Regions from separate parts of the Paenibacillus sp. FSL H8-0259 genome, predicted to be linked through region 1. Evidence: riboswitches for the same ligand, from Rfam matches in the RefSeq annotation. Region 1 holds a riboswitch; each other region holds the start of a gene.
What was found. A riboswitch is a leader RNA that binds a small molecule or an ion and turns the genes downstream of it on or off. The one in region 1 is predicted to bind cyclic di-AMP.
Positions count from the first base shown of each region.

Region 2: it holds a riboswitch for cyclic di-AMP, as region 1 does, so the genes downstream of both, NSU01_RS17695 (alpha/beta hydrolase) here and NSU01_RS00495 (C40 family peptidase) in region 1, are expected to answer to the same signal.
Region 3: it holds a riboswitch for cyclic di-AMP, as region 1 does, so the genes downstream of both, NSU01_RS02995 (hypothetical protein) here and NSU01_RS00495 (C40 family peptidase) in region 1, are expected to answer to the same signal.
Region 4: it holds a riboswitch for cyclic di-AMP, as region 1 does, so the genes downstream of both, NSU01_RS18745 (APC family permease) here and NSU01_RS00495 (C40 family peptidase) in region 1, are expected to answer to the same signal.

Region 1 covers NZ_CP150147.1:100,049-107,762, forward strand. The annotation lists gene NSU01_RS00475 (4a-hydroxytetrahydrobiopterin dehydratase) at 1-128, shown strand, start outside; gene NSU01_RS00480 (cytochrome c) at 235-591, opposite strand; gene NSU01_RS00485 (GNAT family protein) at 718-1,203, opposite strand; gene NSU01_RS00490 (C40 family peptidase) at 1,452-1,943, opposite strand; cyclic di-AMP (ydaO/yuaA leader) riboswitch at 1,949-2,092, opposite strand; gene NSU01_RS00495 (C40 family peptidase) at 2,480-2,908, opposite strand; cyclic di-AMP (ydaO/yuaA leader) riboswitch at 2,966-3,104, opposite strand; gene NSU01_RS00500 (hypothetical protein) at 3,322-4,119, opposite strand; gene NSU01_RS00505 (M1 family metallopeptidase) at 4,164-6,179, opposite strand; gene NSU01_RS00510 (YwhD family protein) at 6,284-6,790, shown strand; gene NSU01_RS00515 (AbrB/MazE/SpoVT family DNA-binding domain-containing protein) at 6,884-7,363, opposite strand; gene NSU01_RS00520 (DNA-3-methyladenine glycosylase) at 7,634-7,714, opposite strand, start outside.
Region 2 covers NZ_CP150147.1:4,161,469-4,169,182, reverse strand. The annotation lists gene NSU01_RS17725 (alpha/beta hydrolase) at 1-213, opposite strand, end outside; gene NSU01_RS17720 (TetR/AcrR family transcriptional regulator) at 401-973, shown strand; gene NSU01_RS17715 (hypothetical protein) at 1,021-1,209, opposite strand; gene NSU01_RS17710 (chromosome condensation regulator) at 1,324-2,175, opposite strand; gene NSU01_RS17705 (MATE family efflux transporter) at 2,269-3,621, opposite strand; gene NSU01_RS17700 (MarR family transcriptional regulator) at 3,864-4,550, opposite strand; gene NSU01_RS17695 (alpha/beta hydrolase) at 4,664-5,473, opposite strand; cyclic di-AMP (ydaO/yuaA leader) riboswitch at 5,481-5,613, opposite strand; gene NSU01_RS17690 (extracellular solute-binding protein) at 5,794-7,104, opposite strand; gene NSU01_RS17685 (carbohydrate ABC transporter permease) at 7,171-7,714, opposite strand, start outside.
Region 3 covers NZ_CP150147.1:692,109-699,822, reverse strand. The annotation lists gene ytxJ (bacillithiol system redox-active protein YtxJ) at 1-46, shown strand, start outside; gene NSU01_RS03010 (glutaredoxin family protein) at 43-285, shown strand; gene NSU01_RS03005 (oxidoreductase) at 358-1,380, opposite strand; gene NSU01_RS03000 (MerR family transcriptional regulator) at 1,377-1,778, opposite strand; cyclic di-AMP (ydaO/yuaA leader) riboswitch at 2,382-2,551, shown strand; gene NSU01_RS02995 (hypothetical protein) at 2,725-3,171, shown strand; gene NSU01_RS02990 (hypothetical protein) at 3,521-3,709, opposite strand; gene NSU01_RS02985 (hypothetical protein) at 3,812-4,108, opposite strand; gene NSU01_RS02980 (class I SAM-dependent methyltransferase) at 4,234-4,863, shown strand; gene NSU01_RS02975 (hypothetical protein) at 4,938-5,060, opposite strand; gene NSU01_RS02970 (extracellular solute-binding protein) at 5,179-6,534, opposite strand; gene NSU01_RS02965 (extracellular solute-binding protein) at 6,716-7,714, opposite strand, start outside.
Region 4 covers NZ_CP150147.1:4,436,946-4,444,659, forward strand. The annotation lists gene NSU01_RS18725 (ABC transporter ATP-binding protein) at 1-430, opposite strand, end outside; gene NSU01_RS18730 (iron ABC transporter permease) at 488-1,522, opposite strand; gene NSU01_RS18735 (iron ABC transporter permease) at 1,522-2,580, opposite strand; gene NSU01_RS18740 (iron-hydroxamate ABC transporter substrate-binding protein) at 2,801-3,823, opposite strand; gene NSU01_RS18745 (APC family permease) at 4,022-5,839, opposite strand; cyclic di-AMP (ydaO/yuaA leader) riboswitch at 5,968-6,127, opposite strand; gene NSU01_RS18750 (disulfide oxidoreductase) at 6,354-6,788, opposite strand; gene NSU01_RS18755 (DsbA family protein) at 6,785-7,540, opposite strand; gene NSU01_RS18760 (ATP-binding protein) at 7,634-7,714, opposite strand, start outside.

The DNA.
Region 1 (7,714 bases):
CGTTCGACCATCACCCGCATATCACCATTGACTACAAGACCGTTATCCTGCGTCTGCCTGCAGATGTGGAGAAGCTGGATATACGCCAGGCTAATGAAATTAACGAGGCTTTTGAGAAAAACCGTTAGAGGACAGGATCCTTATGGAAATGACAGTACCGCCTGATCCATAAAAATGCCCGTGCAGGGATACCAGGGTATCCTTTGCAGCGGGCATTTTGCTTTGGGCATGTTATTATTTCTTCTCGGCCAGCCATAACGCGACATTTGCAATTTCCTCAGGGGCTAGTTTGTCTTTGAAGGAAGGCATCTGCCCGCGGCCTTTGGTCACAATGCTGTAAATCTGCGCCGCGTCATGCTGTGCGCCCTCCTGCTGCAGGTTCGGCCCTACACCGCCCTGAAGCTGATCCCCGTGGCAGGTGATGCAGTTGGCTTTCACCAGGGCCTCCGCGCCGGCTGCGTCCAGCACAACCTCAGGCATTGTAGGTTTGTTCTCTTCAGCCACCTCGGCTTTGCCGGGCAGGGTAAACATTAAGACCACGGCAAAGGCACAGGCGGCAAAAAACAAACCGCTCATGATCCATTTCTGCATCTGCATCCGTCCCTCCATGTAAGCTGCTTCCTTCATTATACCGGATGGTGAAGCGTTATCATAGTATTTGTGTCAAAAAAATGAACGAAACTCCTGGGAAAATTGCAAACATACAGAAGTGGAATGCTATTTCTCATAGACCATACAATAAAATGGCTTATCGCCAGTTGGGGTTCTGCGTTCATAAGTATCCGTTATGGTAAATCCGCATTTCTGGTAAGCACGGATGGCCCGCTGATTCCAGGTCAGTACCTCCAAATCGATCTCCCGTTCCGGATAACGCTGCAAAGCCGCCTGAACGATGGCCTTCATGAACAGATGTCCCATGCCATGACCGCACAGATCGGGCCGCATGCCGATTCCAAGCCGGACTACACCCTCCATAGGGAACAGCTGGGCGAAGCCGCACAGGATTCCCTGTCCATTCACAACGGAAACGTATTGCTCGCTGCGCAGCTGCGGATCACCGAATTCAACACCGAGCGCCTGCATCTGCTCCCAGGGCATCCAGCCGTAAATATTATACGGGGGCCTGTAGTTCCACTCACAGATCTCAGCAGCATGCCGCGACTCCATAGGAACAACATAAAAAGTTACCGGGGAACTTATCATAAGCGGAGGCCTCCTTTCAATGGAACATTACTTCATTCTATAAATATTATATACAAAACGAGCCGGATTCGACGCAAAAACCTTGCAGAAAGACCGGAACTTGACAAACGCCAATAAATATTTTATGAAAGAGCGAAATTGGTGTTTTACAAATATAGAGCGGGGTAAGTAATTTTATAGACAAAAAAATAAGCCCTCCTCCAAGATTTCGGCAAAAATCCTGGAAAAGCGCTTATATTTAGGACAAATTATTGCACATCGTCATTCTCTTCGGAATCCGCAGCCACAGTCTTGTAAGCATCTGTACTCATAATCCGTTTGGCGCCAACGTAGCGGTTGACGTAGTAGCTGTCACTCAGCGAACTGATGGTTACACCACGCGAGGAAGAAGCATGTGCGAACTCACCGTCACCAACATAAATACCGACATGAGAAATGCCTTTGCCGCTTGTATTGAAAAATACAAGATCGCCCGGTCTCATTTCATCGCGGGATACAGCAGTGCCCATCTCATATTGGGAGCCGGATTGGTGGGGCAGGTTAATTCCGATCTTATCAAAAACATACATTGTAAATCCGGAGCAATCAAAACCGTTCGTGGATACACCGCCGGATACGTATTTGGTCCCGATGGCTTTGTCGATAACTTTATCCATTTTGGAATCCGCGAAAGCGCTTCCTGCTCCAATGGTGAAGATGATGGAAAAGCTTAGTACTGCGGCTGCTAGCTTCTTCTTCAAAAGTAAATACCCCTTCCAAATGCCTACGAGGTTAGCTTAAGGGTTCGGTTGAAGGTCCCCTATGACCCCTCTTAGAATAGGAGGTCAATTCACCCAAAGTTGGTTCCCCCGTTTCCCTAAATCTTTAGGGAACTCGGCACGACTGTTGATTAGGATTAGCTGTTATTCAATACATGACAAAACCTTTGTTAAAAGCGATTCAATAATTACAAAAATGTTACTAAAAGCTCACTGCGATAATTGTAGCAAAGACTAGGGCGCTTGGCAATCACTTATAACATATTAATGCATTTTTTTTGCGTTTTTTAGAGTTATAGCTGCATAGAAAGACTCATATTTACGCAGCAGGTGAGCTATTGATGAATTTTTCTTTGGATTTGGGATAAAAAGGTGTTTCAGGGCCTGCAGATGAGTGTAAAAGGTAGAATAAGGAAAAGGAAAAACCCGGAAATGATTACGGCAATAATCAAAACCGGGCTCGTATAAGTTACATTTAGTTGTTAGAGGTACGAATATTCGAGGAAATGTTCAAGGGTTCAATCGTAAGCGACAGCTTGGTAGGCTGTTGTGCTCATCACTCTTTTAGCGCCAACGTAGCGGTTGGCCCAGTATGCCTGACTCAGCGAACTGATGGTTACACCACGCGAAGTGGAGGATTGTGCGAATTTGCCATTGCCGACATAAATACCGACATGGGAAACTCCGTTGCCCAGGGTATTGAAGAATACCAAATCACCGGAACGCAAATTACTCTTGGATACGGCTGTTCCAACGCTGTACTGTGCCTTAGAGGTGCGCGGCAGGGTAAGGCCGATACTCTTGAATACGTATTTGGTGAATCCGGAACAATCAAAGCCGCTGGTGCTGGTGCCCCCGGTTTTATATGACGTTCCAATGGTTTTTGAGATCACAGTATCCATTTTGGAATCTGCGAAAGCGCTGCCTGCCCCAAGTGTGAATACCATCACAAGACCCAGCGCTGCTGCGGTGCATTTCTTCTTAAAGTTCTGACTTCTCAAAAGATGTACTCCTTCCAAGGCCTGCGAGGTTAGCTTAAGGATTCGGTAGAAGGTTCCCCTATGACCCCTCTAAAGCGAGATCAATTCACCCAAAATATGGTTCCCCCACTCCCCGGTGCAGGGAATTCGGCGTTTTGTGCACCAGAATAGTGACATATCGACATAAGGTTAAAGGCTTCGGTTACATAGCTGCTTAATTCCATTTGAAAGATTACAAATTTGTTACTAGTAGTACAGGCATCATTGTACCAGAGGATTTACAGTTTTGCAAATCAACTTGTCGCAGCTGTAAACAAAAAAGAGTCATGCACCTCACCAGAGGGGCGATGACTCTTTTAGTATGCCGTTTTGGCGGCCGATTATTGTGGGAATGATTTACTGGACCAGAGATGATACTGCGCGGCTATGCCCCACATTTTGAATAGGGTGGACGGCAGTGGAGCTGCCTGGCGCAGGAGCAGGGCCGGGAGGCCGGGGCAGAAGAGCGCTGCAGCGCTGCAGAGGATCAGCGTCAGCAGACTTCCTGCGCCTATAATGACGGATATCCCGATGGAGTGGAGAAGCACCTTCAGACAGATCAGCAGCGAAGTGAACATGCCCGTGCCGGCGGTATAACCGAACTGCATATACAGCAGCAGCTTGCGGATAAGGAAGAGGTAGACGAGCCAGCCCAGCACATAAGGCACGAGCGTCAGCAGCAGCGGATAATCGAGAATGCCGTTCAGAAGCAGACGGTACATCTTCGGCAACAGCCAATAGAGCGGCAGAAGGGCCAGCGCCCATTCAACGAGACTGAACAGCAGTACAGGCAGACCATAACGCTTCATCCCGGGAAAAAAGAACAGTCCGCGCTCCCCGGCACGTTCCTGGTGAAGCTCGTGCAGCAGGCCCGCCCGGATAAAGGGGGAGAGCAGCAGCCGCAACACAGTCAGTGCCAAGAGCAGCCATAGCCATTGCCGGACGTCCGGGTCCGTGTGCAACGCAGCCTGCCCCTCAATATAATACAGCAGCCTGCCTATGCTACTGCCGCCGGCATTCGCATCCGGATAGCGCAGCAGTACCGGAACGACGGCGCTTTTAATGAATTTGTACATGAAGTAGCCCCAGAACAGCCGGTAGATAAATAGCAGAATCAGGATATAAAATTGCTCTTTCATGCTGTGCCAACCGCGGGTTATCGAAATTTTCACAATCCTTCACCTCACCAGACAAGAGTTCCGAGCAGGGTTTCAAGCAGTGTCGTCGCACTGAGCGTCCAGCGGGAAAGAGTATTGTGCTCAAGCTCCGCCATTCTGAAATTATTGAGATGCTTGCTCTCCAGCAGTATGGAATGTCCCGGATCAATCTCGGCGGAGACCAGAGGTGCTTTATACGATAATTCAAACGATGTTGTCTTCCCTTCGCCGTTCCAGTATTGCTGAACCGAGTACCCGTCCGAGAAAATAAATTTTACAGGGACATCCCCATAATGGCTGCCCTTGTTACTTACCTCAACTACAGCATCATATTGAATGCCTGCTCCGTTGCCGCCGTCCCGTTTAGCTGTGAGCCTGATGTCGTCTACTGCAAAATCAGGGGCTCCGCCGCTGTAGACGTACTGGTCAAAATAAGTCTGCCAGGATTGCTTGGTCACTTTCTCCACAATCTTCTGGAAGTCAGCGGTCGAGGGATGCTTGAAGCGGTATTTACGGGCATAGGCAGCGAGAATGGCATCCATGTTCTTGGCTCCTGCTAACCGTTCGATGTCACGGAGCACCAGCTTGCCCCGGATATAGACATTGCGCGTGTAGGCATCATCTCCGGTGTATTTCCAGGTCTCCAGATTGAGCGGCTGTGAGGAGGAGACCAGACTGGACTGCAGCGGGAGGCTTGAGGCAACGCCATATTCCTGCTCCATCAGCCGGTCTTCGGCATATGAGGTGAAGCTCTCGTCCAGCCACGCCTCCTCGAATTCATTGCTGGCGACCATGCCATAGAAATACTGGTGACCGATCTCATGGATCACGGTCCGTTCAAGCGAAGTGCCGGGCGATGCCTCGGCAGCACCGAAGGCAGTGATCAGCGTCGGATATTCCATCCCCCCGGCCCCATTGCCAGATTCAGGCGGGACTACAATGGATAAGGTGGAGTAAGGATACGGGCCATACCATTTGCTGAAGGCGGTCAGGGCAGCCTCTGCGGCCTGGAAGTAGCGCTCCTGAAGATCCTTATGCAGCGGGTCCAGATAGAGCTTGATCTTTACTCCGGGCACCTGCGGCGCGGAGAAGGCCTTCTCGGCAACCACAAAATCCGGCGATGCCGCCCAGGCGAAGTCATGAACATCATCTGCGTAGAACTGATAGATTTTGCGGTCCTGTACCAGCCGCGCGTTCTTCACCGGAAATCCGGTGGCGGCAACCTTGTAATCGGACGGGACGGAGATGGTTACATTGTAAATACCGAAGTCACTGTAGAACTCAGATGTGCCATGGTACTGATGCAGATTCCAGCCTTCCTCCTGTACTCCCCTTGTGCCAGCAGGCTCGTAGACGCTGAGCTTGGGAAACCACTGGCCGGCCATGACGAAGTTGCCGGCGGTTCCCATACGGGCGAATATTTTCGGCAGCTTGACCTCAAACTGGAGTTTGAGTGTTACGCTCTCACCACCGTTTACCGGCTGGGGCAGGTGGACCTTAAGCAGGGTCTTGTCATTCACATTGCCGTCGTCAGGCTGCACATACTGGGTGCGCTGCATTAGCGAAATCCCCTCGGAGGTCCGCAGATCCGTCAGCGTCAGGCTGCCGTATCCGCCCGCAGGCATGGAGTCGCCCCGGAGCGTTCCTCCGGATTCCTTCATAAAGGTTGTATTGCCGGAAGCGAATGCATTGGGGTAAAGGTGAAAATAGAGCTCTTGGACCGGTTTTTTGCCCGGATGGATCCAGGTCACCGTTTCGGAAGCTGCTAAGGTTCCCGTATCGGCCAGCAGCTGAACATCCATGTGGTATTCCACCACACGCTGGCTTAAAACCTCCGACACCGGAGGCGGAGTAATCTCCGGAAGAGTGGACTGCACAATTTGCTGCTGCGGCAGGACGGCGGGGGACTTGGCCTCTTTTGGGGCAGAGGCAGTCCATACGGCAGGGCTGTGCCCTGAAAGAAACCATATTCCGCCTCCAAGCAAGGTGAGAACAGCCAGAGCTGCGAAGATGAGGGTATACCTTAATGAATGTGGCTTCATACTGTGATTCCTCCCGTGACAAGCATCTACGGGATGTATATGTTTGCAATCGGCGCATTATTAGCTAAAATTAAATAATTAGTGAATGGAAAGGATGTGCACTTGTGGATAACGTACAACCAGAGGGCAAAAAGCAGATTGCCTTGAATATTGTGAATGCCAAGAGTAAGCATAAAGGCTTCGGGGCAGGCTCCATTGATCTGGGTAATGTATCGCCTGTTATTATTGATCAAGGTATCGCCGTTATCGATATCGGTGCCATGCATGCCAAGAGCAAAGTGGAGAAGGGGATTAAGTTCTCCGTGAACCGTGAGGATGTACCGGAAGGAAGACAGGTCTGGGTGGTCTGGGTTGCTGTGGACCGTACACCGGAGGGCCAGTTCTACGGCGGAATTACCGCCTGTGAGATGTGGATTGATTCCGAAGCCCGCCGGGGCTGGAAGATTCTTGCCGATCATGTCAATAAGCTGGATGCAGCCCTGAAACGGAAGATTATTGTGGAGGGACTTGGGTCTACGGAGCGGAATGCGCTGAAATCATTGCTGATCGCACATAATGAAGAGTGGTGGGCCGCTTCGCCTGACGAGCTGAAAGCGGCATTGTCGGAGTAGTAAGCTGAACGAACATGCATATCAAAAAACAAGGCTTGGCTCTCTGTTAGCAGAGGGCCAAGCCTTATGTATAAGATGATGGGATATGCGCTGCTACGGAGTCACTCTGCCGGCAGTATTTAGCTTGCGCTTCAACTGGCTTACTCTGGCCTGGCTGATTCCGAGCACCTCGGCAAGCTCCTTCTGGTTGGCATAGGGGTGGTCCTCCATCGCTTTCTCCAGACGCTGGCTCATTTCCTCCGTCTTCGTTCTCCGTCCACTGCGGACAGGTTCGGCGTTCTCCTCTGCAGGGCCTGGAGAGATTGTGATCTCTTCAGATCCGCGCCCGGGGTCGCTCAGCTCTTTGAGGCAGGTATTGCAAATGAATTGATCTTTATAGTAGGTTACATGATCAAGGCTTCTGCAAAATGTGCATTCTGTGGAGGTGTACTTTCTGAGGACGATAATTTCCTCATTCAGAATAAAAAACTCGATGGGATCCCCAATGTCAATATTTCGTGTCATGCGGATTTCTACGGGAACCACAATTCTACCAAGACTGTCTAAACTCCGGATCATGCCTGTATCTTTCATCCCATGTCCCTCATTTACATCTTTATATTTTTTGTGGATATCTCTGATTATAGCAGTAATTGTAAGTTTAGAGAACGGGGAAAGCGCATACAAATTATGTTGTTTCTTGTCGCTTATACGGGAAATAGCCCGTTTTACGGCGCAGGAGAGGGTACGGGGCCGAAAAAATATAAAACCTCTCCCTTCGGGTAATCCCAAGGGAGAGGTTTATTAGGGTTCTCTATTTTTTACCCAAATTAGCACAGCCGAAACAGCGGAATGAAACTATCTTCAGGTGAGGATAACCGGCTGCGCATCCGTGCTGCTGACCGAGACATAGGGATTGCCCCGGAGATAGAAACGCCAAGGCTT
Region 2 (7,714 bases), 4.1 Mb from region 1:
TGAAGTTGACGGCTGATCGCTGTTCCCGAAACCGGGATAGTCCGGAGCTACGATATGGTAATCGCCTTCGAGTTCACGAATAAGGTTTCTGTACATATGCGATGAAGAAGGAAATCCATGCAGCAGAAGAAGTGTTGGCTTCTCCCTGCTCCCTGCCTCGCGGTAAAAAATATTCAAACCTTCAACTTGTGCATAGCTGTATTGTATAGTCATTGAACCAACCTCCCCATTGTTACCGGTAACCAGCTTACCTGTTCCGATACTCAATAGTATACATACAGGTCTGTATAGTTTCAAGTTATTTTTTTTAGATTTATCATTTGCGTAGTAACCGTGAGCCATTTATAATAGATAGACTGATCTGTATACTTTTGAAATACTGTGAACCGGAGGGAATCCTGTGGCTAATAAAAGTAAAAAAGAACATATCCTAACTGTCGCCTCCGACTTATTTAATAAACAGGGAATCCGGGCTACCGGTGTAGACCAGGTTGTCTCTGAATCGAACATAGCCAAAATGACGCTCTACAATCATTTCCGTTCCAAGGATGAGCTTGTCCTTTCTTATCTCATGAAGTACGATGACGAGTGGAGAAAACGGTTCGAAGACTCAGTCAACAAGAGCGCAAAAACGCCCAGAGACAAATTATTGGCTGTATTCGATATGCTCGGAGAATGGTTCGGGGAGCCGGAATTTAATGGCTGCGTGTACATTAAGACGGCAGCGGAATTCATGGATCACTCCCATCCTTACTATGAAGCAGCCCGTAATTACAAAGCTTTTATGAAAAAATACATCGATTCTGTTCTTAATGAATGTCCGTCTGTGAATCGCGAAGCCTTATCCAGCGGTCTGTCTCTGTTAGTGGAAGGCGCGATTACTGCAGCCATGCTGCAGACCGATCCCAAGCCTGCGGAGCATGCCCGGGAAACCGCCAGGGTGATCATTGATTATTATCTGCAAAGCAAATAATGAGTAAGCCGGTCCCGAAAGGGACCGGCTTCATTTAACTTTTTAAGTTAATCCCGTTTGTTCTCTACAGATTTCATACGGTTCTGATCGTCAGGCACACGGTCAACACTAAATTCCTGGCCGGCTTCTGCCTCGCCATGGGCGCTGACACTCCGGGCAAAATTGGTGAACTGCTTTTTGTGCTCATCTTGCTCGTGCTTTAGACGAAGAAGCTCCTTCGGATCCTGATTTGTCATTGTCTTAACCTCCCGGGAAATTCAAAATGCCGCGATTTACGATCATCTTTTATCAACTTTTCCATTGATTACAATGCCCTTATTCGTATGATTTATTCGTATTTCATCCTGCTCTCAATAGTCCTCCAGCTGTCCGAAAGGCCAACTGCTCACCTCGCATTGACCATATGTATCATCACCCGCAGCTATCACCGTGCCATCTGACTTAAGGCCAACGCTATGAGCGCAGCCTGCCGCAACCGCCACGATATCGCGCCAGTCACTTATATTGCATTCGCCGTGTTTATTCCAGCCTTGAGCTTCCACTGTACCGTCTGCTTTAAGACCGATGGTGTGATGACTGCCAGCCGCTATCGCAACGATATCATGCCAGCCGCTTACCTCGCATTGACCTTCATGATTCCGGCCTGCCGCCACCACCGTGCCATCTGCTCTAAGGCCGGCGGTATGAAGATAACCTGCCCCTATCGCCACGATATCGCGCCAGCTGCTAACATTGGATTGGCCATACCGGTTATTCCCCGTAATTGTCACCTTGCCGTCCCGTTTCAGTCCGGCGGTATGCCAGTCGCCAGCTGCAACCGCTATAATATCACGCCAGCTGTGTACATCGCATTGACCTTCATTATTCCGGCCAACGGCCACTACCGTGCCATCCGATTGAATGCCAACCGAACGGCGCCAACCCGCAGCAACCGCCACGATACCGTGCCAGCCGCTTACCTCACATTGATTATGCTTATTCCAGCCCACAGCGGCCACCGTACCGTCCGGTCTGAGTCCGAGGGTATGTGAATTCCCTGTATGGGCATTAGCTGCAGCGATTGCCACCATATCCTGCCAGCCGCTTACGTCACATTGACCATATTTATTGTCGCCCACAGCCATTACCGCCCCATCCGGCCTAAGCAGGACAGTATGACGGTAACCAGCTGCTATGGAAGGCACTTTTTCCACCACATTCATGAATCTCGCTCCTTCATTGAAGACTTCGGTATTATTGCGGCTCCCTCTAGAGTATCTATCCTTGGCTGTCTTATCAAGCGCGGAATCCAGATCCTACTGTGCTAAACTCACCAAGTCCGGCTGTAATTTGTTCCGCAGAACATACAGCATGATGGCCCCGACCAGGAACGCCACGACATCGGAAATGACCAGCGACCAGACCACCCCATGGAATCCGTTCAAGCGGTTGGCAATGTAGAGCACAGGAATCAGAGTAATTCCTTGAATAACTGACATAATGAAGGCGGCGGTTCCTTGTGCTGTTGCCTGGAAGATCCCCGTAAATAGCGTCGTCATTCCTGTAATGAACAGGGATAAGAATGTCACATGCAGGATGTAGCTGCCCATTTCAATCAATTGCGGGTCATTCGTGAACAGCCCGATTAAGTGGTCAGAGATCAGGTAGACAATAACGCCGAACACGACAGCTAGCGCCAGTATGGTTTTAATCGTAAATTGAATAGTATGCTTCATGCGCAACCGGTTGGCTGTAAAAGAGAAGGCAATAAGCGGCACGACGCCCTCGCTTAAGCCCATCAGGATTAACTCGGGAAATTGCAGCAATCGTGAGGAAATTCCGAAGCCCGCAATAGCCTGCTCCCCATACTCAACCAGAAAACGGTTAAAGATAAGCGACATGGCACCCATGAAGAGACTCATTACAAAGACGGGAACTCCGATTTTGAATACATTTCTTAGAATGACCTTAGTGGCCTTGAATTGTTTCAGTGAGACTGTTAAGAATCGACTCTTAAATCCTATATGATAGGCGTAATAAGCACTCGCAACCATGTTAGAAATGACCGTGGCAGACGCAACACCGATTACATCCCAGTGGAAGACGAAGATGACCAGCGCATCGAGAATTATATTCACGGCCACACTAAGCAGCATACCAATCATAGATGTTATCGCGGCTCCCTCCGAGCGGACAATACTCTCCAGTGTGAAGAACAATACGACGAAGGGTGAGCCAATAAGCATAATGGTGACGTAGTCCTTGGTAAATCCGAAGGAGTCAGGCGTTGCCCCCAGGCCATGTACGATAGAATCAATGAGCGGCAGGCCGACGGCCATCGCGATAAGACCGAGAACCAGGCTGCTGTAAAAGGCGAATGCAGATACATGCTTAACATCAGCCGTATTTTTCTCTCCCAGCAAACGGGAAATGAAGGCGCTGCTGCCGACACCAATCAGGTTACCCAGCGCCATAATGACCGCGAATAACGGTAAGGTTAAGGCAAGTGCGGTTAACATGGCAGTATTATTAAGGGTGCCTATGAAAAAGGCATTTAAAATGGAATAGATGACACTCATTGACGTTCCAAGCATCATTGGTATTGCGAAGTGCGCTACGGCTTTTGCAACCGGTGCCTTCTCAAAGTAATGAAGGTTTTCTGTATCCATGCGGTTCACCACTTTCTTCCTGTATGTTAGTCTCTATATTAGTTAGAATTCTAACTATAAATTGATTGCGAACTTTGCGCCGCACCAAACAAACCCGTAACAAATGACAATACGGGTCTCGTGAGCGGGTGTTGACTAATCGTCAGTTTCAGACTGTATTTGGTAAAATCTTTATTGCGCTGCCTTTGCCTTCAGTTCTTCGGGAAAGACAGCGCCGCTGCTGCTAATAGGAAATGCTTTACTTACTTGTCATCCGAATCACTGGAGTTGTCCTTCGAGCCGTCTCTACCATCTCTGGAAGGCCAGCCGAAGCCGTTCATGCCGCCGCCTTGACCTTCCCGGCCAAATCCGGGGAATCTTCCGCTAAAGCGTCCGTCATCCATATTTCCCCACATTCTGCTCATTTGTCCGCGCATGGCCATCAGCTTGTCGAATTCCTCTGATCCTATGCGCTCCTTAGCGGCCTCCATCCACATAGCCATTACATCACGGTCTGCATCTGTTCCTAGTTCTTCTTCTAAGGCTGTAATGACGCGGACCAGGTATTCACCGAAGGCTGCCTGTTCTTCTGGAGACAGGACTGAAAATATGCTGCCGCCCTCAACCTCCTGGCCCTCTTCCTCCCGCCCTTTCGGCGTCAGATAAATCAGCATGATGCGTTTATCTGTCTCGGAAGGCTGACGGGTAATATATTCGGCCTTCTCCAGTTTGGCCAGCAATTCATTGAGCGAGGATACACGAATGTCCAGCATATAGGATAAATCCTTGGTGCTGATTCCGTCCTTCATCCGGAGAAACGCCATGATCCTGCCTTGTCCCCGTGACGTATCTGCCATAGGGCCAACAGCGGCGTGGTTCTTCAGATGCTGTCTCTGCAGCAGCCATTGCAGCTTGGCGAGCTTGTCGTACAATTCAGCATTCATATTCATTATGAATCCTCCCAGGGATATATTTACGGTACCTGTCAATCAATGTAACGGTACCTGTTGAATTTATTATAACGGTACCTGTTATACTTGTCAAAAATTTTCTACAGGTGCCGTTAATAAATTTTCCGCTGGAAGCATTGCTGGTCTTTCAGGTAATCAAGCAGTAGCCGGTTGAAGTGCTGCGGCTGACATAAATGGCTGGGATACATGGCATCTTCCAGTATTGCCAGCGTGGCGAGCGGATATTTGGCCGCTGTTTGTCTCACCTGCTCCAGAACCCGCTCATTCTGATTGCCTGATACACAAAGAACGGGAACCTGCAGCCTTAGTGCAAACCCGTAGCTGTCCGTATGTCTTAGTGCCAGACGCTGTTTAATCAATTCTGTTGTCCGTTCATGGACAAGCTCTCTTCTCAGAATATGATACGCAGACAGCCATTTGTTATATGTAATGCGCAAAGAACGGATGAACATTTCAGCCGGAAGATAATGGGCGGCCCATGCGCAGATTTGAAAGAGCTCCAGCACTTTGCTGCCTTTGGACGTACAATCTCCTAGGATGTAATTGTCCACCAACACCAGATTAATTACCCGTTCAGGATTCAGATAGGCGAATTTCTGGGCAAGCACAGCACCGCTGGAACAAGCTACGATGACGGCCCGTTCTACGGACAGTCCATCCAATAATCCCTTCAGATCTTCACACTGCGTGTCTACAATCCGGCTGATCTCCACATCCATTTTACCGGATTGCCCATTCCCTCTTAGGTCAAACAAGATCACTTTCGCCCGCTTGCTGAAATACTCCGCCTGAGGCTCGAACAGATGATGTGAAGTCGAATAATCATGAATAAAAACAATGGGCAGACCACTGCCCGACACCTCGTAATAGAGGGTAGTTCCATTGACGTCAATATACGGCATTACCTGTGCATCCTCTCATGTCGCTTACGGAGTTAGCTGCCGGATTCGGGCTTGAAGAGTAGCCCTACTCGATTCCTCGAGATTCACCCCAGAAAACTTGGTTTCCCCGCTTCCATTACGGAACTCAGCGATTACATATATTTTTGCGGATATAGATTAACAGAAACTTCAGTATAGCCCATATTCGTCTATGAATGAATAGCTTAGGTGAATTTGCCCAACACGCGCAGAAACCAGCCGCAGTGAACCCAAAAAACAGAGCAGCGATTCTCCCGTTACTGGAGACTCACTGCTCTGCTTGCTTTAAACATCATCTATAATCAGCGGTTCAGGATGTCATCCACCTCTTTGGCGAGCGTGTCCAGGCTGTCCTGAATTGGCAGGTTCTCCAGCCAGATATCGTTGATGCGTGTGCCCATCAGATCTTCAATCTCATGGTACGTACCGGTCATCGGACGCATTTTGCTGAATTCCAGCTCATCGGAAGCGACCTTGTAGCCTGGGAAGGCGGCAATGGTCTCTTTCATCAGGTCTGTGTCCAGGGAGGTTAGACGGGTCGGAAGATATCCCGTATTGGCAGAAGCATACGCCGCCTGTTCGGTATCCGACAGCCATTTCATGAATTCAAAAGCGGCTGCTTTCTCATTATCCGTTCCCGTATTCGCCAGATACGTATTCGATCCGCCGACCGGAACGCCCCGTTTGCCGTCTTCTCCGGCAGGAATCATGGATACGCCGAGATCAATTCCACTCTCCGCGGCCATGCCGGCAAACGTTTTGTAGCCGCCGACACTGGAGAAGATCAGCGCTGTGCCCGGATTGGCAATGGAGGCATAGTAGGCATCCTTGTCCGTGACCCCGAGTACTTTGATTAGTCCCTTGGATTCCAGATCCTCAATGAAGGAGATCAGCTTCACTGCGCCTTCACTGTTGATATTGGATTTCGTCTCATCCTCATTGACCACATTAGTATCCGAGTACGAATGCAACAGCGCCTCCATCACCCAGAAGTCATAGTTGAACAGGTACATCGGCGGCTGGCCGGTAGCATCATAAGCGGTTTGCAGATAGGCCTCCAGTTCGGCAAAGGTCGCCGGTCCGTTCGGATCCAGCCCTTCTTTAGCGGCGAGCGTCTTGTTTACATACATCACGGGAACACTCCGCATATGCGGAAAGGCATACAGATCCTCGCCCAGATACAGGTTGCCGAGGTCGCCGATTTTGAAATCTGAGGTGTCGAACTTGTCCGTTTCCATGAACGGTTCCAGATTGGCAATAATGTCACTGTCGGCAAAGCCCTTAGTCATCGCCACTTCATCAATAAAAACATTCGGCAGCGTACCCGCTATGGCTGCAGCGTTGATCTTCTGCTGCATTTCCCAGTAATCGCCTTGATATTCAGCATTCACATGGATATTCAGCTCGGCTCCCTTGGTCTCGTTGAACTGGTCCACCAGATTCTGATTTACATCCTCCACGGCGGAGGTCCAGAAGTTCAGCTCGGTAACGGAATCCCCTTTCTCATAGGCCGCTACACTGGATTCGGCTTCGGTGGTGGCACAGCCTGCAAGAACGGCGGTCAGTGCAACAGTGGCGAGCAGCGGAGCTACTCTTTTTCCCCATACCTTCATTATTCGTTTCTCCTCCATGAACTGCTGTATTTGGTATTCAACATGCAAGGCCGCAGGGTATTCCCGCTACTTCACTCCCATGTAGGTGAACGCTTTGATAATCTGCTTGCGTGCAATCAGGAAGACCAGCAGAATCGGCACGATCAGCATCATATTCCCGGCCATCACGATCTGCGGGCTGAGCCCCTCCACATCCTGAAGCTTCTGAATTCCAAGCGGCAAGGTCCGGACAGCATCTGTTGTGGTCCATACGAGCGGGAAAAAGTAACTGTTCCACGTCCCGATGAACGTCAGCAGCGCGAGTGTGGACAAGGTGGGCACAGCGGCAGGCATCATGATCGTGCAGATGATTTTGAACTCACTGGCATTATCCAGACGGGCTGCCTCCAGCTGGGAATCCGGCACCTGCATGAAGGTCTGCCGCAGCATGAAGATGGCCGTACCGCTGGCAATGAAGGGCACGATGAGCGATACATAAGTGTTCAGAAGTCCGGACTTCGCAAACATCACGAAGATCGGCAGGAAGATCAGCTGGCCCGGAATCATCATGGTGGCGAGCACGATGCCGAACAGCGCATTTTTACCCTTGAATTGATATCTTGCGAATGCA
Region 3 (7,714 bases), 590 kb from region 1:
CTGGAAAATCACCCGTGGCGCCATCAAGGAAGCTGTGGAGCAATGAGCCAGAACGTAATCATCTATTCCACATCCGGCTGCAGCGACTGCAATCAGGTGAAGCAGCTGCTTGAGAGCAAGGGCATTCCCTTCGAAGTCAGAGATGTGATGACCAGTACCGTCTATCAGGAAGAAGTCGAGAAGCTGGGCTTCATGGGTGTTCCAGTCACCGTATCCGGAGACCGGGCTGTCAAGGGCTTCAATCTTCCTGAGCTTCAGGAGCTTATTGAGGCAGCGGTACAGTAAGGATTCAGTCAGTTATGCAAAATGGTGCCGCCCTCTTTACAGGGCCGGCACCATTTTTGTCGTTCAGATCTGTCAGGTCGGGAATGTAACCCCCGTCATAGCTTCACTCAGCTCCCACAGCGTCAGAGCGTTGCCCGGATCAATCGCCCAGTCCTGCACCCCAGGCTGGTGCGAATCCCCGGACTCCGCTACAGGAGCGATGTCAGCATCCTCGCAATACACGCCGCCCTTGCCGTCGAGCAGCGGACTCACCGCGCACCAGACACTGGTCGCGGCTCCCTGCTGGACCGTCTTCATATGACTTGTACGCCCGGCCGGAATGCGGTTGCCCGCTTCATCCAGCGCCCCCATGCCGCGCAGCTCGTCATCCGACAGATGCCGGGCCAGATCGGTCAGGATGCTGCCGGGATGCACGGAGAATGCCCGGACACCATGTGCTTGCCCGCGTTTGTCCAGTTCAAGGGCGAACAGCACATTGGCGGACTTCGACTGGCCGTAGGCTGTCCATTTCTCATAGGCTCTACGCTCAAAATTCACGTCTGCGAAATCAACACCGGCAATGCGATGGCCGCGTGAAGATACGGAGACTACCCGCGCGCCTCCGCCCTGCACCAGCGCCGGCCAGAGCCGGGCCGCCAGCTGGAAATGCCCCAGATGGTTGGTCGCGAACTGCGCTTCGTACCCGCGGCTGTCGCGGGCCAGCGGCGAGGCCATGATGCCTGCGCTGTGAATCAGCATATGCAGCGGCCGGCCGGAGTCCAGGAACCGCTGCGCGAAGGCATCCACAGATGCCGGGTCCAGCAAATCCAGCGCCTCCAGCTCGACACCGGGAATCCCGGCAAGGGCAAGCCGGGCCTTCTCCGGTGTCCGAACGGGAACTATCACAGTGGCCCCCGCGGCAGCCAGGACACGTGTGGTCTCCAGGCCCAGGCCGGAGTAGCCGCCGGTCACGACCGCTATTTTACCGCTCAGATTATGGCCTTGGATTACTTGCTCTGCCGTAGTGTCCGGCCCAAACCCCGAAGGAATCGGGTGCTGCTTAACTTTCGCGTGATTCAACTCTTTGTTCGTGTCCTGATTCAACCCAGTATTCATTCCTCGTTCCTCCTCTGTTCCATTTCCGCGATGAACCTGCCGTCCTTAAGCTCCCGGAAGTTCTTCAGCTTGTATTTCATAAGCTCCAGTGCCGCCGTAAGTTCCGTGAGCTGCTCTTCAATCAACGTTTTATGCCTGTCCAGCACACTGTAGCATTCCTCGTAGTCCTCTTCCGCTGAAGCCCTGATATATTCTTGAATGGTGCGCAGTGGCATATGGGTTCTTTTGAGAATAGCGACGAAATGCACCCGGTCCAGCTCACGCCTGCTGTATGCCCGCTGGCCGTTCTCCTTGCGGCTTGCCGGGGGCAGGAGCTTGATTTTCTCATAATAGCGGATGGTATCCTGGCTGAGTCCTGTCCGCTCTGCTACCTCGGTGATCGTAAAAACAGGCTCCATTGGCTGCTGGCCTCCTTCCTAATCTAGCTTCTTAATCCAGCTTCTTAGTTTGGCTTTCAGTCTTGGTAATTTACTGACCGTCTGCCCTTACAGATTCAAATAATAATCCCTGGAGTAGGGTCCAAGTCAAGCATTCGGGAAGCGGGAATTAGGCCCTCCCGGATGTATGGTTTGTGCGGCTAGAAAGGTACACTTTTCGTAGAATCAGGCTCTAACTCAGGTACAAATTGTAAACCGCCATAATTACTCTAATAACACATTCACGAATCTATTTGCCAGACGGGTAACGCTTACTTCATCTTCAATCTCTCATTATCTCCCGATTACTCACTAATACGCCATTTCACAAAAAATCAATATCGACGGCGTTTCCGGTCTAACGCATTAATATTTCCGGAGTTCCCTCACCGCTGCCTCCCAAAAATAAAAAACGGCGATTGAGCGAGATAAACGGATGATAATCGGCCACATATATGGTTTTAGTCTCCAATATTCCTCGCGAAGCAGCAATTTATTGCAAATCCGGCGCAGAAGCACTCTTTTCCATTTTTACAAAGACAATCCTGAAAGGGTATGATTCGTGTTGAAAGTTACCAGCGATAATGTGAATGCACGCTGAATTTCCGCCAAGCGGAAAACGGGGGAACCATCAGGCCGCAGGCCTACTTGGGGTGAATCCGAAGGAGACTTCAATTACGCAGTCTCAAAAGGTAGGGCGACTCTCACCGTCCGAATCCGACAGCTAACCCCGTAAGCGTAAAGAGAGAGATCTTGATCCGCCACGATTTTGCCCCAGGCTTCTTACGCCTGTAACAAAACCGCAGCAGAGGTCCTCCTCTGTCTGCGGTTTTTTGCGCACTTATTCCGGCGGATCAGCATTTCGGCAAACCTATCAACTACATATCCAAACTATAAATCGCCCACATTCAGGAAGGAACGTGTCCACATGCCAGACCCATTATCGTCCAATGCAGTTCCCGCTGCCGGATTCACCAGCTATATTGAGCAATATAGCGGAACCATCTATGCGCTAAGCTGTCTCCTGCTGGAGAAGGGCGCCCGCGCCGATCAAGCCGCAATTGCTACATTCGCGGCACTCTATGAGCCTTGGCTCAAGGGCAGCATCCAAGCAGATGCTTACTCCCTTGCCGCCTACAGGGAATGCATCCGGCAATGCTCGCTGGTTGCTCAAGACCGCGGCCGCTGCTCTTCTGCCCTGCTCACCTGGGAGGATCAGATCGCCAGCGCCTTATGGTACGGCATCCAGCTGCCGCTGCCCGAGATCTGCCTCATCCTGCAGCGAAGCGTTCCTGAGCTGAAAGCGCAGCTCAGAGGGATTCGCGAACAGATGGCTGCTGCGCGGCCAGCTGTCCCGCGTCCGTCGGCGGGATAATAGGGAAGATGGCTAGGCCTGCAACAATAGACTCAATCATGCCACTGCGATCCATGCGGACTGTAGATCCGTTATTTCGCCCAATCAGTCGAATCAGCGATCCATGCGGACTCAGAGGACCTTAACTAACCAGTTTCGCCTCATTTTGAGCTCCTTCGAACAATATAAGCGCGCCTGAGTCCGCAACGGGCAAAAAAGCAGGCTTTTTCACAAAATAAGGTCCTCTCAGTCCGCGTAGCAAGCGCTGCATAGAGTAAATCCGCTGACGTCGTACATATTAATAAAAGCCGCAGCATCCGCCACGGCTCTCCATTTGCTAATGCTATGCTATCTGTTCCAGTGCCAGAAATCAGCGCTTGCCCTTGCCGCCCTTGGCGAACCGCCAAAAAGCCATGCAGCATCCGAGCAGCCCGACGCCCAGCAAGATGGTCTGCAGTGCTCCCAGCCAGGTTGATTTGTCCGACGGGATCAGGCTGCTGATAATGATCAGCAGGATGGAGACCACGACCAGCACGGGGGTTTGTCTACTTTTTTTCACAAAAAATCACCACTCCTAATTACTAATATTACTAAGGTACACTATCTGCGGGGGTTTAACCAGTTTAGGGTGGTTTGTGATCACTCTATAGAACAGCATTATTTATAAGCCCGTTTCATCACTACAGGTCATCCACCTTCCATATCCCATCATTTTAATCATTGAATAGACAGCGGTATCATCACTCCCGTTATCCCAGGACCTGTCCACTACCACTTCGTATTCATCAGCGTTTATTTTATTCATTTCATTAATTTCGTAATCTGTTATATTTGCCGTCTCCTTGCTGATTTCAGCATACAGAGCCTTCCTTTCATCTATCGTCTTACTTTCTGAGGTATCTCCGGAACACCACATGTGCACTTTCGCGATGAAATCATCCAGATAGCTCACTACCACACTGTTCAACTCCGGATCATCACTTAGCTAAAATACGAAGATTAACAATAACATTGCAAATTGGTTATATCGTAGATATAATATGTCCGTAATAACTATTTAGTGTAATTAAAGGAGATCGGGCTATGACAGAGTTCTGGGAAGCAAGCTTCATAGAAAAACAAACGATGTGGGGATTTGAACCTTCTGACTCGGCCATCTTAACCAAGGATTTTTTCCTTGAAAAGAATGTTAAAGACATCCTGATTCCCGGCATTGGATATGGCAGAAATGCAAAGGTTTTTATGGACAATGGTATAGATGTTACTGGTATTGAAATTTCGCAAACAGCGATTGATCTGGCGAGGCAGCGCGGGCTGGATATGAATGTTTACCACGGCTCGGTAACCGATATGCCATTTGACAACAAACTCTATGACGGTATTTTCTGCTATGCACTGATTCACTTATTGGATCAGCGTGAGCGGGAGAAGTTCATTCAGGATTGTTATAATCAGCTGAAGCCGGGAGGATATATGGCCTTTACAACGGTATCCAAAAAAGCACCAATGTACGGTAAGGGCGTCCAACTGGATACAGACTATTTCGAAATCATGGACCGAGTGAAAATGTTTTTTTATGATGCTGACTCCATTCAACAAGACTTTGCCAACTATGGCCTGGTCGAGATATCAGAAATAGATGAGCCCGGTAAAAATATGAAAAACAAACCTTCCATAAACTTCTTAATTGTAAAATGTAAAAAGGAAGGATAGCGCTCCAAGCGCACTGTCTGCATAAGTAAAAAAAGCCCACCCGCCTCCCCCGGCGAATGGGCTTTGATCTATGTTTACTGGCTGCGCTTCTGATATCTGCCAAAGGCTATGATGGTCACCACCATACTCACAATGCCTATACCCGTTAGCATCCCTTGCGTGAAATCTATCAGGTTGCTTCCGTTAGAAACTAACATTCGGCCCGCCTTTAGTGAAAGAAAAGAAGGGAATTGTAATAATGTGTGTTCCAACCTGGTAAGTTGATGATTAAATGATCCTGATTTCAGAAACACATTGTGTTAATTACCTTTTCATCTATGCTTTTGCCACTTTATCAGCAGCAGCTTGTGTTTGTGTTTGAATTGCAGCAGTAGCTTTGTCTAATGTTTTCTTCCCGTTTACTACCTGTGTCAGTTCTTCAGATAGTATTGACCAAAAATCCAATTCCAAATCTGGTGACTTGTTCATGAGCGCATAACTTGTAATAGATGAATTGAAGTTAGGTTTTAATTTATAGAATGCATCCAGCTTGTAACCAGAATACTCTTTAACCATGCGGGACAGAGGTGCACCTATACTATTATTAGAGTTGTTAGGTTTGTAGTATTCGTTAGCGTGGTCATCCCCATTGAAATATTTAATGAACTCCCAAGCGGCATCCAGATTCGATGCACCTGCTGGAATAGCCAGAATCTCAGAACCAAACACATATCCTGTTGACTTCCGGTCCTTAGAATCCGCAGGGCCGGCAGCCATACCAAGCGTAAACGGTTTATAATTCTTTACATTGCTATTTGCTGCTTGCAAGGACTGCAGCTGACTGATAGAGGCTACTATCATAGCGGATCGTCCCATAATGAACGGGCTGCTTTCCAGGTAACTTTTGCCCGACAGAGTGATTCTTTCGTCAAGTACCCCCGACTTCGTAGCCTCGACAGACAGGCGATAGGCATTTTTCCACGACGCTGTATTCGCAGTAGCCTTAAGAGTATTTGGATCAATATACGTTAATCCTTCTGTTCTGGCAATATCCATTACCAAATTGCTGGACCCAAAGGAGCTTAGACCCCAAATTCGGGTGTTCTTATCTCCTGTAGTAGGGAATTCACCAGCAAGTTTCAATATTTCTTCCCACGTCATTCCGTCACTTGGTGCTTTAACATGGTGCTTTTTAAATAAATCCGCATTATACAGAAGAGCATACGACTCCACCTTTAGGCTTAACCCATAAAGTTTGCCGCCGCCTTGTTCCTTCAATTCAGCAAGCAAGCCAGGGTACACTGTTGTCATGTCATACTGATCCCGTTCAATTAACGGTTCTAAATCTGCCAGCTTTTTATCTTTAGACATTTGCTGGTAATCATAGGGGGGCAGCATTACAAGATCCGGTGAATACTTTTGGATCGCCGAATTGTAATCTGTAACCGAACCTGAACCTGTAGGTGCAAAGACTTCGATGTCTGTATCCGGGTAGTTCTTACTGAACTGGTTCCCGTACGTCCTATTGAAATCATCAGCGTTCCAATACAATACTTTTAAAGTATCTTTCGTATCTGCCTGGCTATTCGAATTTGCGGAAACCAGTTGACCTGTGGCAAGACCTGCTGAGGTACCGATCAACATCACACTGAAACTAGTAAGCATGATCTTCTGTATCATATTTTTCTTCAAAAATAAAGCCTCCACTCATTTGTTATTTCAAACGGTTATTCACTTGGATGGACTCAAGTATAGAATAGAAAGCTTATAAGCCAGCTACTGAAATCCTTATCATTTCCTTAAATAAGGCTGAGAAGTGCGGACAAAAAGGAACCCATTCTCAGATAGAAGCTATCTAAGAATGGGGCCTGGGTTATTTCTTCGCTTTTTGCTTTTTCACAGCCTCATCAAGGCTCTTTTGAACCTGTGTTTGAATGGAAGCCAGCGCTTTGTCTAGTGTCTTTTTGTTGCTTATTACCTGTTTAACTTCACTCTGCAGGATAAGTGAATACTGTGCATTGTTAAATGGAACTCCTATTGGATTAACATATGGTGGTGTTTCCAGGTTTGGTTTTAATTTATAGAAGGCCTCCATACTAAATCCTTTGTATTCTTTACTATAATCCATCCGTGACAGGGAATAATCTGAAAGCATCTCGGACTTAAATTTAGCAAAATCCGCTCCGTTATAGAATTTGACGAAATCCCAAGCAAGATCTTTATTAGATGAACTAGCCGGAATCGCAAAGATTGAATCAAGATGAATGTTTCGTGTCATGTTCCGGTTCTTAGGATCGGCAGGACCCGCAGCAATTTTAACGGTAAACGGTTTGTACTTTGCTATAGCAGATTTATTTGCAGTTACCCCCTTTAAAGTATTCATACTAGTCGTACTTACTGTCATAGCCGCTCTTCCCATAAGGAAAGGGTCCACATCATATCCACTTTTATTTGAGCCTTCTATGGTATTGGATTTTATCGCAGTGATAGCCATACTGAATACCCTTTTCCAAGCGGCTGTATTCATAGTTACTTTAAGTGTATCAGGATTATAACGGGTTAACCCTTCAGAAGTTGCTATATCATTGATCAAATAGGTGTAATTATCAAGCGGATAGTGAAGTCCCCAGATACGGGTGTCCTTATTTCCTTTAGTTGGGAATTTCGCGGATAGTTTCAGTATTTCTTCCCAAGTCATTCCGTCCTTCGGTAAGGGGACATTATATTTTTTGAATAAGTCTACATTGTAAAAAAGGGATTCTGTGTTGAAGCGCGGACTTAGCCCGTAGAGCTTTCCATTCACTTTGAGTGCGTCCAACAATCCAGGATATAGGGTTGCAGTGTTATAGTTGTCACTCTTGATTAACTGTCC
Region 4 (7,714 bases), 3.9 Mb from region 1:
CGCCGGAGAGCCGGTCAATCGGACGGTCGTGGAACTCTGTCATACCGGTAACTTCGATTGCATTAGCAATGATGCTGCGGTCTTCAGGCGTCATGGTTCCGAAGCCCTTCTGATGCGGGTAGCGGCCGTAACCCACAAGCTCAGATACAGTCAGACCGTCAGGTGCAGTAGGATTCTGCGGCAGAATCGCTAGCTGCTTGGCCACCTCTTTGGTGGCCAGGTTATGAATGGATTTGCCGTCGAGCATGACACTGCCGCTCTTCGGCTTCATGATGCGTGCCATCGTCTTCAGGATAGTCGATTTACCTGAGCCGTTCGCTCCAACCAGCGCTGTAATCTTCCCTGTCGGAAGTGACAGGTTCAGCCCCTTTACAATCATTGCCTCTGCGTATCCGATACTCAGCTGTTCTGTATTCAAACGTTCCGACATGATACTCACTCCTCAGGATTTTAATTTTTCATGATAATTCGCCTATGAATGCCTATGTTAAGCCTTAGATTTTGCCAAAAGATATAAAAAGTACGGGGCGCCGATGATCGCCACCACGATACCTGTAGGTATCTCTGTAGGCTGCAGAATCCAGCGCCCGATGGTGTCTGCGGTAAGCAGCAGCAGCGCGCCTATCAGAGCGGCTGCAGGCAGCATGATCTGATGACGCGGGCCTACAAGTCTGCGGGCGAGATGCGGTGCAATCAGTCCGACGAAGCCGATGCCTCCGCTGACCGAGACGCAGGCGCCTGCGAGAGCCACAGCAGCAGCCAAGAGCAGCAGACGTTCCCGCTCCAGCGGCAGCCCAAGTCCCTTGGAGGTTTCATCCCCCAGGTTTAGTACGTTAAGCACCCGGGCTTTGTAGAACGCGAACGGCAGCAGAATCAATATCCAGGGGAGCAATGCCAGCACGAACCGCCAGTCTCCGCCCCAGATTTTGCCGGCCAGCCAGATGGCTACGAACTGATAATTCTGCGGGTCCAGTCTTAACGACAGGATCAGCTGAAAAGCGTAAATGCCGGCACCTACGGCAATTCCGATCAGGATCAGCCGTGTCGGCGAGAGTCCGTCGGCTCTCCGGTAGGAGAGAAAATAGATCAGCGTGGCCGTAAGCGCTGCACCTGCCAGCGCCAGCAGCGGAAGAACAAAGATGGGCCCCGCTGTGGTTGCCGGGACAAATGAAATGAAGATCAGCACTGCGAATCCCGCTCCGGCGTTAATCCCTAAGGTAGAGGGTTCAGCAAGAGCATTGCGCGACAGGCCTTGCAGAATAGATCCGGATACTGCGAAACCCGCCCCGATGAGCAGTGAGATCACTATACGCGGCAGCCGGAAATCAAACAGAATCAGCTTCTGCTGTTTGGTTCCTTCACCGAGCAAAGTATGTAGAACATCAAGTGGTGATAAGCGCATGAAGCCGGTATTCATACTGACAATAAAAATAATGACGATAAGTGCAGCAAGCAGCGTTAGAATACCGGCTTCTCTGGTGCGGCGCGATTTCACTGAGGGTACAGACATGGTCCTGTTCATTACAGCTCCCCCTTGCGCTTGCTGGCCAGATAGATGAAGAACGGTACGCCGATTACTGCAATCAGGGCACCTATCGGTGTTTCATAAGGCGCATTAATCATTCTCGCAGCGATATCGGCAAAGAGGATCAGGACGCTCCCGAGTACTGCCGAGCAAGGAATGATCCAGCGGTAATCCACCCCCACCAGATAACGGGTAATATGCGGAACCATTAATCCGACAAAAGCAATCGGGCCCACCGTCGAGACCGCCGCTCCGGCAAGAATGACCACAATGATCATCCCTACGGTCTGTACCAGCCGTGTGCGCTGCCCCAGTCCAGCGGCAACATCCCTTCCCAGGCTTAACAGCGTGATGGAACGCGAGAGCACCAGCGACCCGATAAGCGCACCTGCAACCCAGGGGGACATAATCTTGAGCTGTGTCCAGTTCGCTCCCCCAATCCCGCCTGCCATCCAGAACGCGATATCCTGGGAGAGGTGATACAGAATGGCGACGCCTTGGCTGAGCGCCAGCAGCATAGCACTGACCGCAGCACCCGCTAAGGTCAGGCGTAGCGGTGTCAGCCCGCTATGGGACAGCGAACCGATGCCGAAGACTAAGAGCGATGCCACAGCCGCTCCAATGAAGCAGTAGATCATGATATACATGAAAGACAGCGAAGGCGCAAAGGCGAAAGCCAATGCCAGGCCGACACCGGCTCCGGCGTTGAGTCCCAGCAGCCCCGAATCCGCCAGCGGATTCCGGGTCATTCCCTGCATGATCGCGCCGGCAACAGCAAAACATGCCCCCACCAGCGCTCCGGCCAAAGCCCGGGGGATTCGCAGCTCCCGGATGACCTGATGCTGCGCCAGCTCCGGATTGAAGCGGACAACAGCTTCCCATACAGTAGCCAGCCGGATATCTGCTGCTCCTACCGATACAGACAACATCAGTCCGAAGACGATGACAGCTATTCCGAGCAGCAGTATCGTAGCTGCAGCCACCGGCCGCGACTTGATGGGTTTATCCCCTGCAGCCGTAGAAGGATTGAGGTTAGAACGTGTGGATGAAACCATAAGCCGTCTCCTTAACAGGATTATTACTTGCTTCTAATTGATTATCATTCTCATTATCGCAAATATATGAATTTTGTACAAGCAGATAACGCGTAATCTATGCTGAACGCCCTCATCTATCGCTCCATTTAAAAAAAGGTGCAGATCATCGTATCCGGGGATACAAGGACCTGCACACTCTATACCGGCAGAGGCTGATTACCGGCATTTTGAACGCATCTTATTTTACAAGACTGCTCAGAGCATCATCAATTGTTTTGGAGTTAGCTATAGGACCGCTGTACAGCCAGCTGGTTGATCTGCTAAACTCATGAACATTCCCCGCCTTAACAGCCGGAATCCCCTTCCAGATCGCGCCATCCGTAACTTCAGCAGCATCCGCCCCGTCACTGTTCACTAGGATGATATGATCTGCAGTCAGCTCAGACAATTTCTCAAGTGATATCGGATTCCACGTTGCTCTGGACTCAGCAGGAATTTCGGTAACCAGATTCGGAAGCTTCACGCCAAGATCACCATACAGGACTGCCCCGCTGCTGCGGGTTTCATCTACTATATAGAAGTTCTTGGATACCAGCCAGAGAATGGCAACGGACTCATCGCCGATCGCAGCGGAGATTTTTGTTTTGGCATCAGCCGCTTTTTGATCATAGGCAGCAATGGCTGCTTCAGCTTCAGGCGTTTTGTTCAACAGCTCGCCGATCTTGAGCAGCGATTTGCGCCAGTCCTTGCTGACTTCGTCGCCGAGTACATACGTTGGTGCAATTTTGTTCAGCTGGTCATACAGACCGTTCTGGACAGTACCTTCCGATTGTACAATAGTGAAGTCCGGTGCGAAGCTGGTTACAGCTTCGAGTGGAAGGTCATAGCTGATGGTTGGAATGTCCTTAAGCTCAGCTGCAAGGTAATCCTGAGTGCCGTTTGTCACGGACCATTGGGCAACCGGAGTCACGCCAAGTGCGACCAGATAGTCTTCCAGATAAGAAGCAAGCACACGCTGCGGGTTCGCAGGGACAGTGACTTTATGTCCCATGGCATCCGTTACTGTTTGCTCTACCGCTGGAGCTGTTGTTTCTGCCGGTACAGTAGTGGCTTCTGCAGTTGCTGCAGGTGCCGTAGTTGCCGCAGCCCCGTTATTGGCTGCATTGTTATTTCCGCATGCGGATAATAACAACGTCGTGGTCATGAGTCCGGCCATAGCCAGCTTCATGCTTGTTGATCTTTGCAGGTTGAACGAAAACATTAATTACCCCTCCTGTATATACATTCATTATTGGTCAAAGGTGATTGCGGCCTTCGCCTCACATAAACTGATGATATTGATTCTCATTCTCTATGTCAACTAAATTATCTGATTCCATTTATACTCACCCTGCGCATAACAAAAAACGGCTATTCCCGCAACCTGCGGAAACAGCCGTTTTACATATAAAGGGTATGTCTATTTGTGCAAATGATACGGTACAGTTGCTATAACGATATCCTTCTGATTCATCAGATAAGAGCGGATAAACAAGCTGGTCTGATTATGCAGAATCGCCTGCCACCAATGCTTCGTAACAAATTGCGGAATGAGTACAGTAATGTGGTCTGTAGAAGCGGTTTTCCACTCCACCGTATCGATGAATTTCACCAGCGGGCGGATGATGCTGCGGTAACGAGAGCGGAGTACAATCAGGCGCACTCCAGGGTTCCACTCTTCCCACTTCTGTTCCATTTTGTGAATCTCTTCTTCATCGAATCCGACATATACAGCCACTACATTCTCAGTCAATGACTTCGCATAGCTGATCGAATGCAGTACTGCACGGGTGACACCGGCAACAGGTACAACCACTGTGCTTCCTTTAATGCAAGGTTTATCCGTAGCCGGACAAATACGCAGCTGATCGGCAATATTCATATAATGGCGGTGAATCCGGTGGAACACGATGATTACAAGCGGCAGGAAGATGAAGGCCATCCATACACTCGAGAATTTAGTAATAATGAAGATGAGCGTAATGGTTAAGGTTGTGAGCATGCCTACTGTATTCACAGCGAATTTGCTCTGCCAGCCCTTAGGCTTGGTTCTGTACCACTGGACCATCATGCCAAGCTGTGAAAGGGTAAACGGAATGAATACCCCAACGGCGTATAATGGAATCAACCCTTCGGTATTTCCGTGAAAAGCAGCTACAAGCACAGCCGACATTACGCCGAGGAAAATAATGCCGTTGGAGAATCCCAGCCGGTCTCCGCGCACCATGAAGGCGTGGGGTAAATATTTGTCTTTGGCGAACATGAACGCCAGCAGCGGGAAGGCCGAATACGCTGTATTCGCCGCCAGGAACAAGATTACTGCGGTGATGCCTTGGATGAAGAAGTACAAACCGCCGCGGCCAAAGGTAGACTCGGTAATCTGTGACACAACCGTTGCTTTCTCGTCCGGCATGATACCGTACCAATAAGCCAAAAGCGTAATCCCCGTGAACATAGCCCCGAGAATCAGACCCATCAGCATCAGCGTTTTAGCCGCATTTTTCTCAGCCGGTGCTTTGAAGTTAGGGATCGCATTGGAGACCGCTTCTACCCCGGTCAGTGCCGAACAGCCGGAGCTGAAGGCCTTAAGCAGAAGGAACATACTGACGTTCGATACCGCCGAGCCGATCTCAGGAACCTGGGCATGAGCACCGCCGGTTGCATACTTGAAGACTCCCGCGATAATCAGTACAAAGATGGAGACGACGAACAGATATACCGGAATGGCTATGAATGAAGCAGATTCAGTAACACCCCGCAGATTGACAATCGTTAAGAGCAGAATGACAGTAACCGCTATGAGTACACTATGATTATGAAGACCCGGGAACGCTGATGTGATCGCATCCGTTCCCGCCGAGGCGCTTACCGCCACCGTAAGAATATAATCCACCAGCAAAGAGCCGCCGGCAAGCAAGCCGGTATGAACCCCGAGATTGGTTTTGGCAACAATATAGGCGCCCCCGCCTTGCGGATAAGCAAAAATGGTCTGCCGATAAGACAGGATTAAGATGGCCAGCAGGCCCAATACGGCTAATGCAATTGGCAATGAGTACCAGATAGCTGTGAAACCTGCGGCCACAAGTACGATTAAGATTTGTTCTGTTCCGTAGGCTACAGACGAGAGCGCATCAGAAGACAGGACAGCCAGTGCTTTCACCTTGGATAACTTTTCATGATCGAGTTCGTTCGACTTCATCGGACGCCCGATCAATAGTCGTTTTACCTTGCTTACCATTGTAGTAACAGTTCCTCTCTTTGTTAAGTTGAAACGGCAGTACCGCGCGCTGTTTTCATAAGTGGATTTCATAAATGCAGGCACAAAAATAAGCATACGGAAATGATCCGCATGCCTTGAGTGCATGGTCATTATCCCACTATTGCTTACGAGGTTAGCTGGCGGATTCGGGCTGTGGTAGCCCTACGGTTTTCGAGTCTGCTGACCCGCTTCCGATTCACCCCGTTGGCACTCGGCCAAGTTTGGTTCCCCCGTTTTTCCTTCCGGAAAATTCAGCGCATATTCAACTTCTCACAAGGACTAATATTAATCTACAATGCCTCTTCCGTAAAGCGTTGAAACAAATGAAAAAAGAATGAAAAACAACCAAAACAACCAAATCCATGATCCGGTATGTCTTGATCTTTCATTCTCTTTCATTATCCCTTTATCGCGTGATTTTACAGCGTTTCTGCATAATAATTTACACTTAATTTAAGGGAAATAGTTACTCTTCATTCTGCCTGACGGCTTCTTACTCAGCTGCATCCTCTTTACGCCCTGTCCATAGCAGAATTGTGATTAATGCGAACGCAATGAGTGCCAGCAGCGGGATGGTGATGAATCCGAAATAATTCAGATAATCCGTGTTGCACGGCACACCGATTGTACATGGAAGCACCTTGCTGAGTGCCGGAATTTTCTGCTCTGCGTAATGATAGATCGAAATGCTTCCGCCAATCAAACTTAAGGGAAGGACATAAGGGATAATGCGCTTATCCCCCCGGTAAGTGGCGATTCCGAGCAAAATCAGCTGCGGGTACATAAATATCCGCTGAAACCAGCATAGCTTGCAGGGCTCATATTTCAGCACTTCACTGAGATACAGACTGCCTGCTACAGCAACAACCGAGACGAACCAGGCCAAGTAGAGACAATTCCGGCGGCAGAATGCAGAGAATTTATTCATTGTGCAGCCACAGCTTCCGCAGCTACCTGGATTTGAGCATCAATCTCCTCCATATTAAAAGGTTCATTCACCTTGACTCCATTGACAAACAGTGATGGCGTATTGGTTACACCGGTGTCTGTGCCAAGCTGGATATCTCTCTCCAGTTCGCTTTCGTAGGTCTTGTCTTCAATATCCTTACGCAGCAGGTCGAAGTCAATGGGCAGTTCTAATTGCTGTGCCAGACTTACCAGGAAGTCCGGTGTTGCCCACTCTACCTTTTCTTCACCCTGGTTAGCATAGATGGCATCGAAGAATTTCCAGAAAGCCTCTTGATTCTGATGGTATACGGAGAGTGCCGCAAGTGAGGCTGTTCTCGAATCCGTACCAATAAAGGCCAGGTTGACGAAGTAAAAGGCTGCTTTATCCTGATTGACATACTCCTGAACGATTTGCGGTTTAATCACCCCGGTGAACTGGGCGCAAGCCGGACATTTGTAATCGCCGAATTCAACGATTTTGACTGGAGCATCTTCTTTCCCCAGCCGTGCCATTTCACTGTAATTGAAGTCAACGGGAGCCGCAGCAGATCCTGTGGTTGAGCCGTCCTTCGAGGCCAGCATGAATAATCCTACAAAAATAATTACGACTAATGCCACTGTACTCACGATCAGAATTCTCGTTTTCTGCTTCTGCTGTTCCTGCTCTGCCCGGCGTTTCTCCTGCTTGCTCATCTGGGGAAGCGCGACATTGTTCTTATTCGGTTTGCTCAAAGAGAGTTCCTTTCTGTCCATAGGACTGTCGTGATAAAAGATAAGTTACTTTAAAATTATATAATTAAAGTTCTCTCCTTGGCAAACCCTACATTATACAGCTTTTGTTGCCGCAGGCACTCCGCTGTCTTCATTTTCTTGGTTGTAAATCAGCTCCGGCGATGAATCCAGCGA